Regions from separate parts of the Pantoea sp. X-Soil-ISGK-285 genome, predicted to be linked through region 2. Evidence: predicted binding sites of a transcription regulator. Region 2 holds the regulator's gene; each other region holds the start of a gene.
What was found. The regulator sigma-54, encoded in region 2, starts transcription at its own class of promoters, with help from an activator protein. The targets are predictions, from matches to a motif close to GTTGGCACANNTTTCGCTNT.
Positions count from the first base shown of each region.

Region 1: AC6I8B_RS17240 (gamma carbonic anhydrase family protein) is a predicted target of sigma-54. The motif match lies at 2,627-2,646, and genes of this name have one in related genera.
Region 3: AC6I8B_RS04030 (gamma-glutamyltransferase family protein) is a predicted target of sigma-54. The motif match lies at 2,648-2,667, and genes of this name have one in related genera.

Region 1 covers NZ_AP035938.1:3,661,872-3,667,888, reverse strand. Annotated here, with positions in the region: gene AC6I8B_RS17260 (DNA topoisomerase family protein) at 1-179, shown strand, start outside; gene tsaC (L-threonylcarbamoyladenylate synthase type 1 TsaC) at 183-755, shown strand; gene aroE (shikimate dehydrogenase) at 759-1,577, shown strand; gene AC6I8B_RS17245 (DUF1488 family protein) at 1,574-1,831, shown strand; gene AC6I8B_RS17240 (gamma carbonic anhydrase family protein) at 1,798-2,352, opposite strand; rRNA gene AC6I8B_RS17235 (16S ribosomal RNA) at 2,843-4,382, shown strand; tRNA gene AC6I8B_RS17230 (tRNA-Glu) at 4,471-4,545, shown strand; rRNA gene AC6I8B_RS17225 (23S ribosomal RNA) at 4,777-6,017, shown strand, end outside.
Region 2 covers NZ_AP035938.1:441,065-447,081, reverse strand. Annotated here, with positions in the region: gene kdsD (arabinose-5-phosphate isomerase KdsD) at 1-903, shown strand, start outside; gene kdsC (3-deoxy-manno-octulosonate-8-phosphatase KdsC) at 917-1,483, shown strand; gene lptC (LPS export ABC transporter periplasmic protein LptC) at 1,480-2,052, shown strand; gene lptA (lipopolysaccharide ABC transporter substrate-binding protein LptA) at 2,027-2,578, shown strand; gene lptB (LPS export ABC transporter ATP-binding protein) at 2,584-3,309, shown strand; gene rpoN (RNA polymerase factor sigma-54) at 3,358-4,791, shown strand; gene hpf (ribosome hibernation promoting factor) at 4,813-5,100, shown strand; gene ptsN (PTS IIA-like nitrogen regulatory protein PtsN) at 5,253-5,732, shown strand; gene rapZ (RNase adapter RapZ) at 5,780-6,017, shown strand, end outside.
Region 3 covers NZ_AP035938.1:884,836-890,852, reverse strand. Annotated here, with positions in the region: gene AC6I8B_RS04050 (amino acid ABC transporter permease) at 1-68, opposite strand, end outside; gene AC6I8B_RS04045 (amino acid ABC transporter permease) at 68-736, opposite strand; gene AC6I8B_RS04040 (transporter substrate-binding domain-containing protein) at 747-1,532, opposite strand; gene hpxU (MurR/RpiR family transcriptional regulator HpxU) at 1,725-2,564, opposite strand; gene AC6I8B_RS04030 (gamma-glutamyltransferase family protein) at 2,703-4,289, shown strand; gene hpxX (oxalurate catabolism protein HpxX) at 4,302-4,484, shown strand; gene AC6I8B_RS04020 (AtzE family amidohydrolase) at 4,481-5,878, shown strand; gene hpxZ (oxalurate catabolism protein HpxZ) at 5,878-6,017, shown strand, end outside.

The DNA.
Region 1 (6,017 bases), 860 kb from region 2:
CGTTTCACTCCTGCGATCGCTATCCAGCCTGCCAGTTTGTTGTGAATCTGACACCCATTGCCGGAATCTGTCCTTATTGCCAGTATCCGCTATTAGTTGAAAAAAAGACGGCCCAAGGGATCAAACGCTTTTGCGCCAGTAAAAGTTGTGGCAAAGCCATTGCTGAAGAGAATTCATAGACCATGGAAAATCAACACCTCGCCGATTCACTTGAAACCTGCCTAGAGCAGCTGAATCGACAGGCGGTCATCGCCTATCCTACTGAAGCCGTATTTGGTCTGGGCTGTGACCCTGACAGTGAATCTGCCGTCATGGCTTTACTGGCACTGAAACAGCGTCCGGTAGAAAAGGGGCTTATCCTGATTGCGGCTGATTACACCCAGCTGGAACCTTACATCTCCGCTCGGGAACTGTCTGTGATCCAGCGTGAGCGGATGTTTGCATGCTGGCCCGGCCCGGTGACCTTTGTCGTACCCGTTCCGCCACAAACGCCTCGCTGGCTTACCGGACAGTTTGATTCACTGGCCATTCGCGTCAGTGACCATCCTGATGTGCAGGCCCTTTGCCGCGCATTTGGTAAACCGCTGGTCTCAACCAGTGCAAATCTGTCAGGCCTGCCTCCCTGCCGAACGGCTGAAGAAGTGAAGCAGCAGTTTGGTGAGCAGTTCCCGGTTCTGTCGGGAAAAACAGGTGGGCGGCTCAATCCCTCTGAAATCCGCGATGTCATCAGCGGCGAACTTATACGTCAGGGCTAATTCATGGATCAATTCGCCGTTTTCGGTAATCCGATCAACCACAGTAAATCTCCGCTGATCCATCAGGCTTTTGCTGAACAGACGGGCGTTGAACATCGCTATGGTCGGATTTGTGCCCCGATTGATGGTTTTCCTCAGGCGCTCTCTGCCTTTTTCGAACAGGGAGGTCGTGGTGCCAACGTGACGTTACCTTTTAAACAGCAGGCATGGGAATTTGCCGATCAGCTCAGCGAACGTGCAGCCCTGTCCGGCGCGGTAAACACGGTGAAAAAACTCAGCGATGGGCAGATCCTGGGTGACAACACGGATGGTATCGGGCTGTTAAGCGATCTTGAACGGCTGAAGATGATCAACTCTGGTGACAAGGTATTGCTGGTGGGGGCGGGCGGTGCTGCACGTGGGGTCATTCTGCCGCTTCTCTCAGCAGGCGTGACACTCACTGTTGTTAACCGTACCGCCGCGCGGGCGGAAGAGCTGGCTGGCCTGTTTGCAGCGAGCGGCACTATCCGCGCATGTGGTTTTGAGCAGCTGGCAGATCAGCACTTTGATCTGATCATTAATGCGACCTCAAGCGGCGTGAATGGCGAAACCCCTCCTTTACCTGCAGCAGTCATTCATGCTGATGTGCGCTGTTATGACATGTTTTATCAAAGCGGGCTGACGCCTTTCCTGCGCTGGTGTCAGGCGCAGGGCACGGCTCATCTGGCAGATGGTTTGGGCATGCTGGTGGGGCAGGCTGCTCATGCCTTCTATCTGTGGCACGGTGTGATGCCGGAAATCGCACCGGTGATTACCCAGCTTAAACAGGCCATGCAGCCATGAATCAGGCGATACAGTTTCCTGATGATGAAACCTATAATGCTGAACTGAACGCGGTCTGTTTCCCGGTGCTGGTCAACGGCATGCGGCTGACCTGTGCAATCAGCGGGAAGTCGCTGGCCTCACGTTTTGGTGAAGGGGAGGCGATGGCGCTGTTTCAGCACCATCGCTGGGATCTGGAAGATGAGGCCGAAGCGGCTATCCGTCAGGATAATATTGATGCTCAGGGCTGGATCTGGTTATCTCCCGCCAGGTAATCATCTTTCCAGGCGACATAATTATTAGCGGAATAGCGTAAACCTTCCTTCTCATTGTCATTCAGCGGCCTGATCTGCCTGACCGGACTACCCAGATAGAGATAGCCGCTCTCCAGTCTTTTACCTGGCGGCACCAGACTTCCGGCACCAATCATTACCTCTTCTTCTACTATTACGCCATCAAGCAGAATCGATCCCATTCCGACCAGCACGCGATCGCCAATGGTACAGCCGTGCAACATCGCTTTATGCCCGACCGTGACATCCTCGCCAATAATAAGAGGGAAGCCTTGCGGGTTAGACGCTGATTTATGCGTAACGTGCAGAACGCTGCCGTCCTGTACATTAGTACGGGCACCAATGCGGACCTGATTCACATCACCCCTGATCGCAACCAGCGGCCAGATGCTCACGTCGTCCCCCATTATGACATCACCGACCACAACACTGCTTGGATCGACCATAACGCGCTGGCCAGTTTGCGGGAAAAGGGCTTTATATGGACGTAGGGCGGAAGCCATCATGTTCTCCTTTGTTCTGTTTTCAATGCAGCCTGATGCGATTTCAGGCAGCTGACAAGCCAATTCTGGCCTGGATCGCTGGCGATCTCATCAATCTGGATCATTTATAACCGTTCAGATAAAAGATCCAAAAAAAGGGTTGTGCTCTGAAACGGGATCCCTATAATGCGCCTCCATCGACACGGAACACCGGCAACGGGAAGCGGGTTGAGAGGCACAGGAGACTGCGCCGCCGGAGAAAAACTTCTGAAATAGAGGTTGACTCTGCAGGAGGAAAGCGTAATATACGCCACCTCGCGACAGGACGCTAACGCACTGTTCGCACTGCTCTTTAACAATTTATCAGACAATCTGTGTGGGCACTCGCAGGATTGATATCAGCGTCTCCGGACGTAAAAAAATATCAAGCCTCACGAGTGAACACATAATGAAATTCATTATGACGTTTTACAGATGAGCACCGCTTAACTTGTTTAAGCAAATCAAACTTAAATTGAAGAGTTTGATCATGGCTCAGATTGAACGCTGGCGGCAGGCCTAACACATGCAAGTCGGACGGTAGCACAGAGAGCTTGCTCTCGGGTGACGAGTGGCGGACGGGTGAGTAATGTCTGGGGATCTGCCCGATAGAGGGGGATAACCACTGGAAACGGTGGCTAATACCGCATAACGTCGCAAGACCAAAGAGGGGGACCTTCGGGCCTCTCACTATCGGATGAACCCAGATGGGATTAGCTAGTAGGCGGGGTAATGGCCCACCTAGGCGACGATCCCTAGCTGGTCTGAGAGGATGACCAGCCACACTGGAACTGAGACACGGTCCAGACTCCTACGGGAGGCAGCAGTGGGGAATATTGCACAATGGGCGCAAGCCTGATGCAGCCATGCCGCGTGTATGAAGAAGGCCTTCGGGTTGTAAAGTACTTTCAGCGGGGAGGAAGGCGATGCGGTTAATAACCGCGTCGATTGACGTTACCCGCAGAAGAAGCACCGGCTAACTCCGTGCCAGCAGCCGCGGTAATACGGAGGGTGCAAGCGTTAATCGGAATTACTGGGCGTAAAGCGCACGCAGGCGGTCTGTTAAGTCAGATGTGAAATCCCCGGGCTTAACCTGGGAACTGCATTTGAAACTGGCAGGCTTGAGTCTTGTAGAGGGGGGTAGAATTCCAGGTGTAGCGGTGAAATGCGTAGAGATCTGGAGGAATACCGGTGGCGAAGGCGGCCCCCTGGACAAAGACTGACGCTCAGGTGCGAAAGCGTGGGGAGCAAACAGGATTAGATACCCTGGTAGTCCACGCCGTAAACGATGTCGACTTGGAGGTTGTTCCCTTGAGGAGTGGCTTCCGGAGCTAACGCGTTAAGTCGACCGCCTGGGGAGTACGGCCGCAAGGTTAAAACTCAAATGAATTGACGGGGGCCCGCACAAGCGGTGGAGCATGTGGTTTAATTCGATGCAACGCGAAGAACCTTACCTACTCTTGACATCCACGGAATTTGGCAGAGATGCCTTAGTGCCTTCGGGAACCGTGAGACAGGTGCTGCATGGCTGTCGTCAGCTCGTGTTGTGAAATGTTGGGTTAAGTCCCGCAACGAGCGCAACCCTTATCCTTTGTTGCCAGCGATTCGGTCGGGAACTCAAAGGAGACTGCCGGTGATAAACCGGAGGAAGGTGGGGATGACGTCAAGTCATCATGGCCCTTACGAGTAGGGCTACACACGTGCTACAATGGCGCATACAAAGAGAAGCGACCTCGCGAGAGCAAGCGGACCTCACAAAGTGCGTCGTAGTCCGGATCGGAGTCTGCAACTCGACTCCGTGAAGTCGGAATCGCTAGTAATCGTGGATCAGAATGCCACGGTGAATACGTTCCCGGGCCTTGTACACACCGCCCGTCACACCATGGGAGTGGGTTGCAAAAGAAGTAGGTAGCTTAACCTTCGGGAGGGCGCTTACCACTTTGTGATTCATGACTGGGGTGAAGTCGTAACAAGGTAACCGTAGGGGAACCTGCGGTTGGATCACCTCCTTACCTGAAGATACCTTCCCGCGCAGTGTCCACACAGATTGTCTGATAAAAAGTAATGAGCAGGACGGCTGCGAAGTCGTGACACTTTTGTGTCCCCTTCGTCTAGCGGTTAGGACTCCGCCCTTTCACGGCGGCAACAGGGGTTCGAATCCCCTAGGGGACGCCACCTGCTTGGTGACAGGTGAAAGGTGTCTCCATACAGTATCTCAAAACCGATTTGGTTGCGTAAGCAGCCGGGCCGCGTTTGAGATATTTGCTCTTTAACAATCCGGAACAAGCTGAAAATTGAAACGACGCAGCGCGTCATTCCTCCGTAATTAAGGAATGACTTGGCGATGCGTTCGAGTCTCTCAAATGCTTGCAATTCGCAGCGTTGTAAAACGCCTGTGGGTTGTGAGGTTAAGCGACTAAGCGTACACGGTGGATGCCCAGGCAGTCAGAGGCGATGAAGGACGTGCTAATCTGCGTAAAGCGACGGTAAGGTGATATGAACCGCTACAGCCGTCGATGTCCGAATGGGGAAACCCGGTGCACTCTGTGCATCATTGCAGCATGAATACATAGTGCTGCAAGGCGAACCGGGGGAACTGAAACATCTAAGTACCCCGAGGAAAAGAAATCAACCGAGATTCCCCCAGTAGCGGCGAGCGAACGGGGAGCAGCCCAGAGCCTGAATCAGTTTGTGTGTTAGTGGAAGCGTCTGGAAAGTCGCAGGGTACAGGGTGATACTCCCGTACACAAAAGCACACATGCTGTGAGCTCGATGAGTAAGGCGGGACACGTGGTATCCTGTCTGAATATGGGGGGACCATCCTCCAAGGCTAAATACTCCTGACTGACCGATAGTGAACCAGTACCGTGAGGGAAAGGCGAAAAGAACCCCGGCGAGGGGAGTGAAACAGAACCTGAAACCGTGTACGTACAAGCAGTGGGAGCCTTCTTTATGGGGGTGACTGCGTACCTTTTGTATAATGGGTCAGCGACTTATATTCTGTAGCAAGGTTAACCGTATAGGGGAGCCGCAGGGAAACCGAGTCTTAACTGGGCGTTAAGTTGCAGGGTATAGACCCGAAACCCGGTGATCTAGCCATGGGCAGGTTGAAGGTTGGGTAACACTAACTGGAGGACCGAACCGACTAATGTTGAAAAATTAGCGGATGACCTGTGGCTGGGGGTGAAAGGCCAATCAAACCGGGAGATAGCTGGTTCTCCCCGAAAGCTATTTAGGTAGCGCCTCGTGAACTCATCTTCGGGGGTAGAGCACTGTTTCGGCTAGGGGGCCATCCCGGCTTACCAACCCGATGCAAACTGCGAATACCGAAGAATGTTATCACGGGAGACACACGGCGGGTGCTAACGTCCGTCGTGAAGAGGGAAACAACCCAGACCGCCAGCTAAGGTCCCAAAGTCATGGTTAAGTGGGAAACGATGTGGGAAGGCACAGACAGCCAGGATGTTGGCTTAGAAGCAGCCATCATTTAAAGAAAGCGTAATAGCTCACTGGTCGAGTCGGCCTGCGCGGAAGATGTAACGGGGCTAAACCATGCACCGAAGCTGCGGCAGCGACGCTTATGCGTTGTTGGGTAGGGGAGCGTTCTGTAAGCCGTCGAAGGTGTGCTGTGAGGCATGCTGGAGGTA
Region 2 (6,017 bases):
CAACTCGATCAATATATTAACGACGATTTCGCCCGCGCCTGCGCCCTGATCTACGCCTGTCAGGGTAAAGTGGTGGTGATGGGCATGGGCAAGTCTGGCCATATCGGCAAAAAAATGGCGGCGACCTTTGCCAGTACCGGCACGCCCGCTTTTTTTGTTCATCCGGCCGAAGCCAGCCATGGCGATCTGGGCATGGTGAGCAAAAATGATGTGGTCATCGCCATCTCCAACAGCGGTGAGTCGAACGAAATCCTCGCGCTGATTCCGGTTTTAAAGCGTCAGCACATTACGCTGATCTGCATGACCGGAAGGCCTGACAGTGCGATGGGCCGGGTTGCCGATGTGCATCTGTGTGTCCATGTTCCGCAGGAAGCCTGCCCGCTGGGTCTGGCACCGACCACCAGTACCACAGCCACGCTGGTGATGGGTGACGCGCTGGCGGTTTCGCTGCTGGAAGCGCGCGGCTTCACCGCCGAAGACTTTGCTTTGTCCCATCCTGGCGGTGCGCTGGGCCGTAAACTGCTGCTGCATGTGGCTGATATCATGCACAGTGGCGATGAACTGCCGCACGTCACACGGGACGCCTCGCTGCGCGATGCGCTGCTGGAGATTACCCGCAAAAATCTGGGGCTGACGGTGATCGTCGACGACCTGATGAAAATTGAAGGTATCTTTACCGATGGTGACCTGCGCCGCATCTTTGATATGGGCATCGATTTCCAGCGCGCCACCATCGGGGAAGTGATGACGCCAGGTGGCATCCGCGTCCGGCCTAATATGCTGGCAGTGGAAGCCCTGAACCTGATGCAGACCAAAAACATTACCTCGATTCTGGTGGCCGATGACGACCATCTGCTCGGTGTGGTACATATGCATGACATGCTGCGCGCTGGCGTAGTCTGAACAGGAAGAGAAAATGCAACAGGCAACCCACCCGATTGAAACCTGCTACGGCCCGGTCAGCGCTGACGTTATGGCGCGCGCCAGCAGGATTCGTCTGCTGATCTGCGATGTCGATGGCGTGATGTCCGACGGAGTGATCTACATGGGGAATAATGGCGAAGAGCTGAAGGCATTCAACGTGCGGGACGGTTACGGCGTTCGCTGTTTGCTGACCTCCGATGTGGAAGTGGCTATTATTACCGGCCGCAATGCCCGTCTGATGGAAGATCGCTGCAAAACGCTCGGCATCCGTCATCTTTATCAGGGACAATCGGATAAGCTTTTGGCCTATCGTGAACTTCTGGATAAACTGTCTCTTTCCGACGACCAGGTCGCCTACATTGGTGACGATCTGATCGACTGGCCGGTTATGGCGAAAGTGGGTTTAAGCGTGGCGGTGGCGGATGCACATCCGATCCTGTTGCCGCGCGCGCATTATGTCACGCGGATTGCCGGTGGACGCGGTGCAGTTCGCGAAGTATGTGACCTGATCTTAATGGCGCAGAACAAATTTGAGGATGCCAAAGGGCAATCAGTATGAGTAAAAGCAGGCGTTGGATAACGCTGATTCTGACCTTGATTGCACTGGTTTTGATCGGCTGGAATCTTACTAACCAGGATGACGATGGCACGCCAGTCGGGACGGACAGTCAGTCACCGACCTACACCAGTGCTGATTCACACACTGTGGTTTATAACCCGCAGGGCGCGCTGTCATATAAACTGGTCTCTGACAAAGTGACCTATTTCTCGGATGATGAACTGAGCTGGTTCGACAATCCGGTCATGACCACCTTTGATGAGAACAAAATCCCTACCTGGACGTTACGCGCGGATAAAGCAAAGCTCACCAAAGATCGTATGCTTTACCTGTATGGCCATGTTGAGCTGAATACGCTGACGCAGGATTCTCAGCTTGAGCGGATCAAAACCGATAACGCCCAGATTAATCTTGTCACTCAGGACGTTACCTCTGATGACCAGGTGACATTGTATGGCCGCAGTTTTAACTCCACCGGCATGAAAATGCGCGGCAATTTACGGACAAAAAACGCCGAGTTAATCGAGAAGGTCAAAACCTCTTATGAAATTCAAAATGAACAAAAATAGCCTGAAGCTTTTACTGGCCAGCATGCTGCTGGCAACCAGCGTTCCGGCGCTGGCTCTGACCGGTGACTCGGACAAGCCCGTCAATATTGACTCGCAGAATCAGGCGCTGGATTTGCAAGGCAATGTCGCGACCTTTACCGGCAATGTCATCGTGACGCAGGGCTCAATTAAAATCACGGCAGATAAAGTCGTGGTGACCCGTCCGGGCGGCGACAGCAAGAAAACCATCGTTGACGCCTACGGTAATCCCGCCACCTTCTATCAGATGCAGGACAGCGGTAAGCCGGTGCAGGGCCATGCCGCAAAACTGCACTATGAACTGGCTAATGATTTCGTTGAACTGACCGGCAATGCGTTCATTGAGCAGCAGGACAGCAACATCAAAGGCGATCGTATTACCTACCTGGTGAAAGAGCAGAAAATGCAGGCTTTCAGTCAGGGCCAGAACAAGCGCGTCACGACTGTACTGGTGCCGTCGCAACTTCAGGACAAAGGTTCGTCCAACAGCGGAAAGAAGAGTAACTGATAGCTATGGCCACATTAATCGCAGAAAACCTGGCGAAGGCATATAAGGGCCGTCGCGTGGTAGAAGATGTCAGCCTGCAGGTAAAATCCGGCGAGATTGTCGGCCTGCTGGGCCCGAACGGTGCCGGTAAAACCACCACCTTTTACATGGTAGTGGGCATTGTGCCGCGTGACGCTGGCCGCATTATTATTGATGATGAAGATATCAGCATCCTGCCGCTGCATGCCCGTGCGCGTCGTGGCATCGGCTATCTGCCGCAGGAGGCATCGATCTTCCGTCGCCTCAGCGTCTACGATAACCTGATGGCGGTCTTGCAGATCCGTGACGATCTGACCGAAGAGCAACGCCAGGATCGTGCCCGTGAGCTGATGGAAGAGTTTCACATTGAGCACCTGCGCGACAGCATGGGCCAGGCACTTTCGGGTGGTGAGCGACGTCGTGTTGAGATTGCGCGAGCGCTGGCGGCTAATCCTAAATTTATCCTGCTGGATGAACCTTTTGCCGGTGTTGACCCCATCTCCGTTATCGACATTAAGAAGATCATTGAGCATCTGCGTGACAGCGGCCTCGGTGTGCTGATTACCGACCATAACGTACGCGAAACGTTAGCGGTCTGTGAGCGGGCTTATATCGTCAGCCAGGGGCACCTGATCGCACACGGCACACCGAATGAAATTCTTGCGGATGAGCAGGTTAAGCGGGTTTATTTGGGTGAAGAGTTCAGACTCTGATAAGGTGTCGTTAATACCGATGTTTACCTGGGAACGATCATCCTGTCTATGAAGCAAGGTTTACAACTCAGGTTCAGCCAACAGCTGGCAATGACTCCGCAATTGCAACAGGCGATTCGCCTGCTGCAACTCTCTACGCTTGAACTCCAGCAGGAGCTTCAGCTTGCGCTGGAAAGTAATCCGCTGCTTGAGCAGACTGACCTGCATGAAGAGATCGATTCACGGGAGTCTTCAGAGGCCGAGGCGCTGGATACACGCGAAGCGCTTGAGCAGAAAGAGATGCCTGATGAACTGCCGCTGGATGCGACCTGGGATGAGATCTACACCGCGGGTACGCCTTCCGGCACCGGCACCGATTACCAGGATGATGAGTTACCGGTTTATCAGGGCGAAACAACCCAGTCGCTGCAGGATTATCTGATGTGGCAGGTCGGCCTGACGCCGTTCAGCGATACCGATCGCGCCATTGCCACCTCTATTGTCGATGCTATTGATGACACCGGGTATCTCACCGTTTCGCTTGAGGAGATCCTTGACAGCATTGGCGATGATGAGCTCGAAGCGGATGAAGTTGAAGCGGTGCTGAAACGCATCCAGCGCTTTGACCCGATTGGTGTTGGCGCGCGCGATCTGCGTGACTGCCTGCTGGTGCAGCTTTCACAATATGCGCCCGAAACGCCGATGCTGGCAGAGGCGCGTCTGATCGTCAGCGAACATCTCGATCTGCTGGCAAACCATGACTTCCGCAGCCTGATGCGGGTCACACGCCTCAAAGAAGAGGTGCTGAAAGAGGCGATGCTGCTGATTCAGTCGCTGGACCCGCGTCCGGGTCAGTCGATCAACACCGGCGAACCAGAATATGTCATTCCCGATGTGCTGGTGCGTAAGATCGGCAGCCGCTGGACGGTTGAACTCAATGCCGATAGCGTGCCACGCCTGAAGATCAATCAGCACTATGCGGCAATGAGCGGCGCGACGCGAAACGACAGCGACAGCCAGTTCATTCGCAGTAATCTGCAGGAAGCCCGCTGGCTGATTAAGAGCCTGGAAAGCCGCAATGATACCCTGCTGAAAGTGACGCGCTGTATTGTTGAGCAGCAGCAGGCCTTTTTCGAGCAGGGTGAAGAATTTATGCGCCCGATGGTGCTGGCGGATATCGCCCAGGCCGTTGAGATGCACGAATCGACCATCTCCCGCGTTACCACGCAGAAGTATCTGCACAGCCCGCGTGGCATTTTTGAACTGAAGTACTTTTTCTCCAGTCACGTGAATACCGAAGGTGGCGGTGAAGCCTCCTCTACCGCGATTCGTGCCCTGGTGAAAAAATTAATTTCGGCGGAAAATCCAGCCAAACCCTTGAGCGACAGTAAACTGACCTCCATGTTATCTGATCAGGGGATCATGGTGGCACGGCGTACCGTCGCCAAATATCGTGAGTCTTTATCCATCCCGCCATCGAACCAGCGTAAACAACTGGTTTGAAAGAAATGAGAAGGAAGACCTATGCAGCTGAACCTGACCGGGCAACACGTTGAAATCACTCCACCTCTGCGTGAATTCGTCAACGGTAAATTTGCCAAACTGGAACACTATTTTGAACATATCAATCAGGTCTATATTGTCCTGAAGGTTGAGAAAGTCACGCAGGTGGCTGACGCAACACTACACGTGAATGGTGGCGAGCTGCACGCCACATCCGAAGCGGAAGATATGTATGCGGCCATTGACGGACTGATCGATAAGCTCACCCGTCAGCTGACCAAACACAAAGATAAACTGAAAAAACACTAACCTTCACGCTAGCGACGCGCGCCTGGCGCGCAGAGCCGACAGGATGGGGCGGATAATCCGCCCCGTTTTGTCATCTGAGCAGGCGCCGTTTGTCACACGCGTCAATACGCGCTGGCGGTGAATGGCCTGGTGAACACGCAAGTGAAACGATAATGAACAACGATCTCACACTGGAATTGAGCACAGTGCTTTCGCCAGACTGCACCCGCAGCGGCGTCCACTGCCAGAGCAAAAAACGTGCGCTGGAAATCATCAGCGAACTGGCCGCTAAGCAGCTCAACCTGCCGCACCAGACGCTTTTCGAAGCGATCCTGACCCGCGAACGCATGGGCAGTACCGGTATTGGTAACGGGATAGCCATCCCGCACGGCAAGCTGGAAGAGGATACGCTGCGCGCGGTTGGGGTGTTTATCAGCCTCGAACAGCCGATTGCGTTTGATGCCGTCGACAACCAGCCGGTCGATCTGTTGTTTGCCTTACTGGTCCCGGCTGACCAGTGCAAAACACATCTGCACACCCTGTCACTGGTGGCAAAGCGTCTGGCAGATAAAACGGTTTGCCGTCGTCTGCGCGCAGCGCAGAGTGATGAAGAGCTCTATGCCATTATTACGGAAGTCCAGTCGGATCAGTAACGCGTCTTTACCGGCCGGGTGCCGGTTTTAAAACGGGAGAGAAGGTCATGGTGCTGATGATCGTTAGCGGTCGTTCAGGCTCGGGGAAGTCAGTGGCGCTCCGTGCGCTGGAAGATATGGGGTTCTACTGCGTTGATAACCTGCCGGTCGTGCTGCTGCCTGAGTTAGCTAACTCGCTGGCTGAGCGCAATATTTCGGCGGCGGTCAGCATCGACGTGCGTAATATGCCCGAATCCCCGGAAATTTTTGAAACCGCACTGAATAATCTGCCTGATACATTTTCCC
Region 3 (6,017 bases), 440 kb from region 2:
AGCAACAGGGTCCAGCGTGCCGCCAGCAGCAGGTTGCGCAGGATGTCCCAGTCGGTAAAGGTCGTCATCATGATGGCTGCACTCCAAACCATTTACGGCCAATCGCCAGCAGCAGATGGCGCATTGCAATCGACAACGCCAGGTAGATCAGCGTAGTCACCAGATAGACCTCAAAACTTAAGAAGGTGCGCGACTGGATCAGGTTGGCGGCGAAGGTCAGCTCCTCGTAGGAGACCTGCGACACCACCGACGAACCCAGCATCACGATGATGCACTGACTCACCAGCGCCGGATAAATGCGCTGCAGCGCGGGCGGCAACACCACCCGCAGAAACGTCTGGCTGCGGGTTAATCCCAGCACCCGTCCCGCTTCCCACTGCCCTTTGGGTGTCACCTGTATTCCGGCACGAATAATCTCGGTGCTATATGCCCCGAGGTTGATCAGCATCGCCAACAGCGCCGCCTCGCCAGCAGTGAGTTTCAGCCCCAGCGCAGGCAGACCGAAAACGATAAAGAACAGTTGCACCACAAACGGCGTGTTGCGGATCAGCTCGACATAGATGCCCCACAGGCGGCTCATCCAGCTGGGTCTGCCACTGCGCAGCGCCGCGCCCGCAATGCCCAGCGCCACACCACCGGTAGTCGCCAGCACCGTCAGCTGAATGGTGACCCAAAGACCGGAGAGCAGCTCCGGCCAGTAGGGCCACAGGGCGGGAAAGTTAAGTTGCCCGGTCATGAATCTTTCCTCAGGCGCCGAGGTTGGCGGGCAGCGGCGCTTTCAGCCACTCTTCTGACAGTTTATTCAGGGTGCCATCTTTGATGCCCTGCTCAATCAGCGCATTCACTTTCGCTTTCAGTGCCGGCTGATCTTTCTTCAGGCCGATATAGCAGGGAGAATCTTTCAGCATAAACTGCGCCACCGGCGCTTTAGCCGGATTCTGACGGGCAATGGCGGCGACCACCAGGTTGCCGGTCGCCACATACTGCACCTGACCGGAGAGATACGCAGACAAGGTAGTGTTGTTATCTTCGTAGCGTTTCACCTGTGCATCTTTCGGCGCAACGTCACTGAGCACCATGTCCTCTACTGCACCACGTGTTACGCCAATCGATTTGCCGCTCAGGGCAGACGCCGCTTTGATTTCATCGCCTTTCGGCCCGAATACGCCCAGGAAGAACGGCGCATAGGCGCGGGTGAAGTCGATCACTTTTTCCCGCTCGGCATTTTTACCCATGCTGGAGATGACCAGGTCGACCTTGTCGGTTTGCAGATAAGGCACGCGGTTGGCACTGCTGACCGGCACCAGCTGCAACTTAAGTTTCATCTGCTTTGCCAGGTATCTGGCCGTGTCGATGTCATACCCCTGCGGCTGCAGATCGGTGCCAACCGAGCCAAACGGCGGGAAATCCTGCGGCACGGCGATGCGAATGACGCCGCGTTTCTGGATGTCCTGCAGTTGATCGGCCAGCGCGCTTCCCGCTTGTGCCATCAGTAATGCCGCTGTCGCAACCGCCATCAAAACTTTTTTCATTATGCACCCCGGTGAGATTAACGTGAAACAAAAGATTCTTTGAGATGCAATCTGCAACTAATGTGCCAATCCGGACGGCCACAGAAAAAGGGTTAAGCGGCAAAGCATTCAGCTGAAATCTGGCGTAATCGGGACGACTACGCCGGGGGAAGGTCTGTTCTGAAATGGGGCAAAGCACCAAAATGGTGCCTGTTAGCGGTGCTCCAGCTCTTCAAACTGCTGGTAAAGGTCGGCGATCTGATGAATGCGCTGGCGTCCCTGTGCCAGCATTTCATGCAGCAGTGCATTGGCAATCAGGTTAACCAGACTCATGGCGGAGCCATAACTGTCGAAGGCGGAAACGCTGTCCAGCGGCGTACAGAGCTGCCAGCGCGCCAGCGCAATCACCGTCTGCGCCTGCGGCTCACACAGCGCCAGCAGCGGGATACCGGCAGCCTGCAACTGCTGCATCAGCGGGCGAATGATGCGGGGACGACGACGGAAGGCCATCACGACCACCATATCCTCCGGCGTAATATCCACCAGCTCCTCAGCCAGCGTCTGGCCCGGCTGCGGCAGGATATGTACCTGCGAACGCGCCTGCACCAGCTGCTGTCGCAGATGCAGTGCCACCGGATAGGCGTTGCGCATGCCGATGATAAAGACGCGTTTTGCCTGCGCCAGCTGCTGGATAACCTCATTAAAGTGCCGGGCATCCAGACTGTTCACCCACTGCGTCAGGTTAGCCATCTCCTGCTTGTAGTGTCGCGCCAGCAGCGTATTGCCCTGCACCGCATCACGATTATCAGTCAGCGGCATGCCGCTCTGGCGCAGGATGCGTAACTCATCACGCATATCCTTGTATTTTTCATAGCCCAGACGCTTAAACAGCCGGCTGACCGTGGCTTTCGACACGCCACTGAGCCGCGCCAGCTCGGCACTGTTGTAGCTGATCAGGTCATCGAAGTGGTCAAACACGAAGTCGGCAATGCGCTGCTCCTGCGGAGAGAGCTGGGGATAGTGACTCCTGAGTCGTTCATCAAGCTGTTTCATAACCCGTCCTGTAACTTTTGTTTCAGCAGAAGCTAGCACAATTTGCGCCAGGTTAACCGGCGCATTGTCAGCTCAGGGTGAAAACTGGAACAGCTCTTGCTTTGTTATCGGTTCTGTCACCCGGATAACGAGAAAAAAATGATTCAAAGCAATATGGCCCCGCAGGGGATGGCGGTGACGCCACACCATCTGGCGAGTGAGAGCGCGCTCGCGGTTCTGCGTGATGGCGGTAATGCCATTGAAGCAATGGTGGCCGCTGCCGCGACCATCGCCGTGGTCTACCCGCATATGAATGGACTGGGCGGTGATGGTTTCTGGCTGATTCTGCCGCCCGGCGGCGATCCTGTCGCTATCGACGCCAGCGGCGCAGCCGGTTCGCTGGCTCATCACGATTTCTACGCCGATCACCCTAAGATTCCGCATCGCGGGCCGAAAGCGGCGCTGACCGTGGCCGGTACGGTCAGCGGCTGGCAGGAGGCACTGAATCTATCGGCTGAGATGGGCACCCCGCCGCTGCCGCTGGCACGTCTGCTGCGCGATGCGATTCACTACGCCGCCGACGGTATTCCGGTGACTGCCTCACAGAGCGCCGCCACCGCGACGTTCCGCAGTGAATTGCAGCATCAGCCCGGCTTCAGCGCCACCTTTATGCCTGACGGCAACGTGCCGCAGCCAGGCAGCCGTTTTACCCAGCCCGCACTGGCTAACACCCTCAGCCAGCTTACTGAAGAGGGGCTCGACAGCTTTTATCGCGGCCCGCTGGCTCACCATATGGCCGATGAGATGACCACGCTGGGCATGCCGGTGACGCTGGCCGATCTGCAGCAGCATCGCGCCCGTCGCACAACGCCGCTGCATCTCTCCCACAGCGAAGGTGATATCTGGAATATCACCCCGCCAACGCAGGGCATGGTGTCGCTGGCGATCCTGGGCATCACCGATCGGCTGGAGATGGCGGAGGCTGACGATGCGCAGACGGTGCACCGTATCGTGGAAGCCACCAAAAAAGCGTTTGCACTGCGCGACAAACACATCACCGATCCACGTCACGTCACGGAAGATTTGCAGGCGCTGCTGGACAGCGATCACCTTGCCACACTCGCCAGCCAGATCACCGATGGAGAGGCGGCAGCCTGGGGAAACGGACGCGGGCCGGGCGATACGGTCTGGATGGGCGTGATGGACAGCAGCGGCCTGGCCGTCTCCTTTATTCAGAGCATTTATCACGAATTTGGCAGTGGTGTGGTGCTGCCCGGCACGGGTATCACCTGGCAGAACCGCGGTGCCGCTTTCAGCCTCGATCCTGACCATCTGCTGGCCCTGGCACCCGGTAAGCAGCCGTTTCATACCCTGAATCCCGCCGCCGCACGGCTGAAAGATGGCCGGACGCTGGTGTATGGCGCGATGGGTGGGGATGGACAGCCGCAGACTCAGGCGGCGATTTTTACCCGCCATGTGATTCAGGGCTTGCCGTTACAACAGGCGGTCAGTGCGCCGCGCTGGCTGCTGGGCCGGACCTGGGGGCAATCATCAGACTCGCTGAAACTGGAAGGTCGTTTTGACGACGAAACGGTATTGATGCTGCGTCTGTGGGGACATGAGGTGGAGCTGCTGCCGGACTTCAGCGAATCCGTAGGCCATGCGGGCGCCATTGTGCGCCACAGCAACGGCATGTTTGAGGGCGCAAGCGATCCACGCAGTAACGGCAGCGCCGCCGGTTTTTAACAGGAGCGAATCATGAATCAACACGACTGGGCCAGCTACATCGGCCATATGGAGCAGATACTGCAACTGGAACTGGATGACGCCCGCCGCGCTGAACTGCTGATCCAGCTGTCGCGTATCGCGGAGATGGCCGCGCCGCTGATGGCGTTTCCGCTGGATGACCGGCTTGAAGTGGCAGGAGTATACCAGGCATGAGATTAGGTGACGTTTCGATTCAGACCCTGCAGCGGGCGATTCAGCAGGGTGAAATCAGTGCGCTGGAAGTGGCAAAGCGCACGCTGCAGGCGGTTGAGCAGCACAATCCGGCGCTGAATGCCTGGACGGAAGTGACCGGGCCGCGCATGTTAAAAGAAGCCAGTGCGATTGATGCGCAGCGGCAGCGCGGCGAAACCCTGCCACCGCTGGCGGGCATCCCGTATGCGGTAAAAAACCTGTTTGATGTGGCGGGTCACACTACCCTGGCCGGTGCCAGCCTGTTCAGCGACCGGCCGGCGGCACGTGCAGATGCGTTTGCTGTCGATAAACTGCGTCGCTCTGGTGCGCTGCTGTCTGGCATGCTGAACATGGATGCCTACGCGTATGGTTTTACCACCGAAAACAGCCACTACGGCGCGACGCACAATCCGCGCGATCTCAGCCGCGTGGCTGGCGGCTCGTCAGGCGGTTCGGCGGCTGCCGTGGCCGCCGGTCTGGTCCACTTTTCACTGGGCACCGACACCAACGGCTCGATTCGGGTGCCCGCGTCGCTGTGCGGTATTTTTGGTCTTAAGCCGACCTTTGGCCGGTTGTCACGCAGCGGCAGCCATCCGTTTGTCGCCAGCCTCGATCACATCGGTCCTCTGGCGCGGCGGGTTGAAGACCTGGCGCTGGTATATGATCTGTTGCAGGGCGCAGACCACACCGATGCGTTTCAGGCCGATCGCCCGCTGGCCGCGACGCTACCGGGGCTGTCACAGGGCAGCGAAGGCTTGCGCTGCGGCGTACTGGGTGGCTTTTTTGCCCGCTGGTGCGATGAGGATGCCCGCGCTGCCGTCGCGGTGATCGCGGCAGCACTTGATGCACAGGAAGAGGTGCTGATGCCAGACGCTGAGCTGGCACGCTCGGCGGCGTTTATCATGACCGCGGCAGAAGGCGGCAATCACTATCTGCCCGCCCTGCGCCAGACGCCTGAGCAGTTTGAACCCAATTCACGCGAGCGTCTGCTGGCCGGTGCCATGATGCCAGGTGCCTGGTACGTGCAGGCGCAGCGTTTCCGCCGCCATTTCCAGCAGCAGGTGTTGCCGCTTTTTGATCGGTTTGATGTGCTGATAGCGCCGGCGACACCCTGCAGCGCGATCACCATCGGTCAGCAGACCCTGTCGATTCAGGGGGAATCGCTGCCCGCTAAGGCGAGCATGGGTATGCTGACGCAGCCGATCTCCTTCCTGGGATTGCCGGTCTGTACCGTGCCGCTGGCGACCCGAAGCGGTCTGCCGATTGGATTACAGCTTATCGCCCGTCCATTTAATGAAGAGGCGGTGTTACGTGCCGCTTGGGCACTGGAACAACGCGGCATTACGATACCGCAAATCAATATGGCTGGAGCCTGATGAACAGAGAGATTAATTTACCGCAGGTGGTCACCGAGGTGACGGCGCAGTTTTACCGCTACGAGCAGGCGCTGGTCAGCAATGACGTGGCCGAACTGGATGCGTTGTTCTGGCACGACCCGCGAACCGTGCGCCTCGG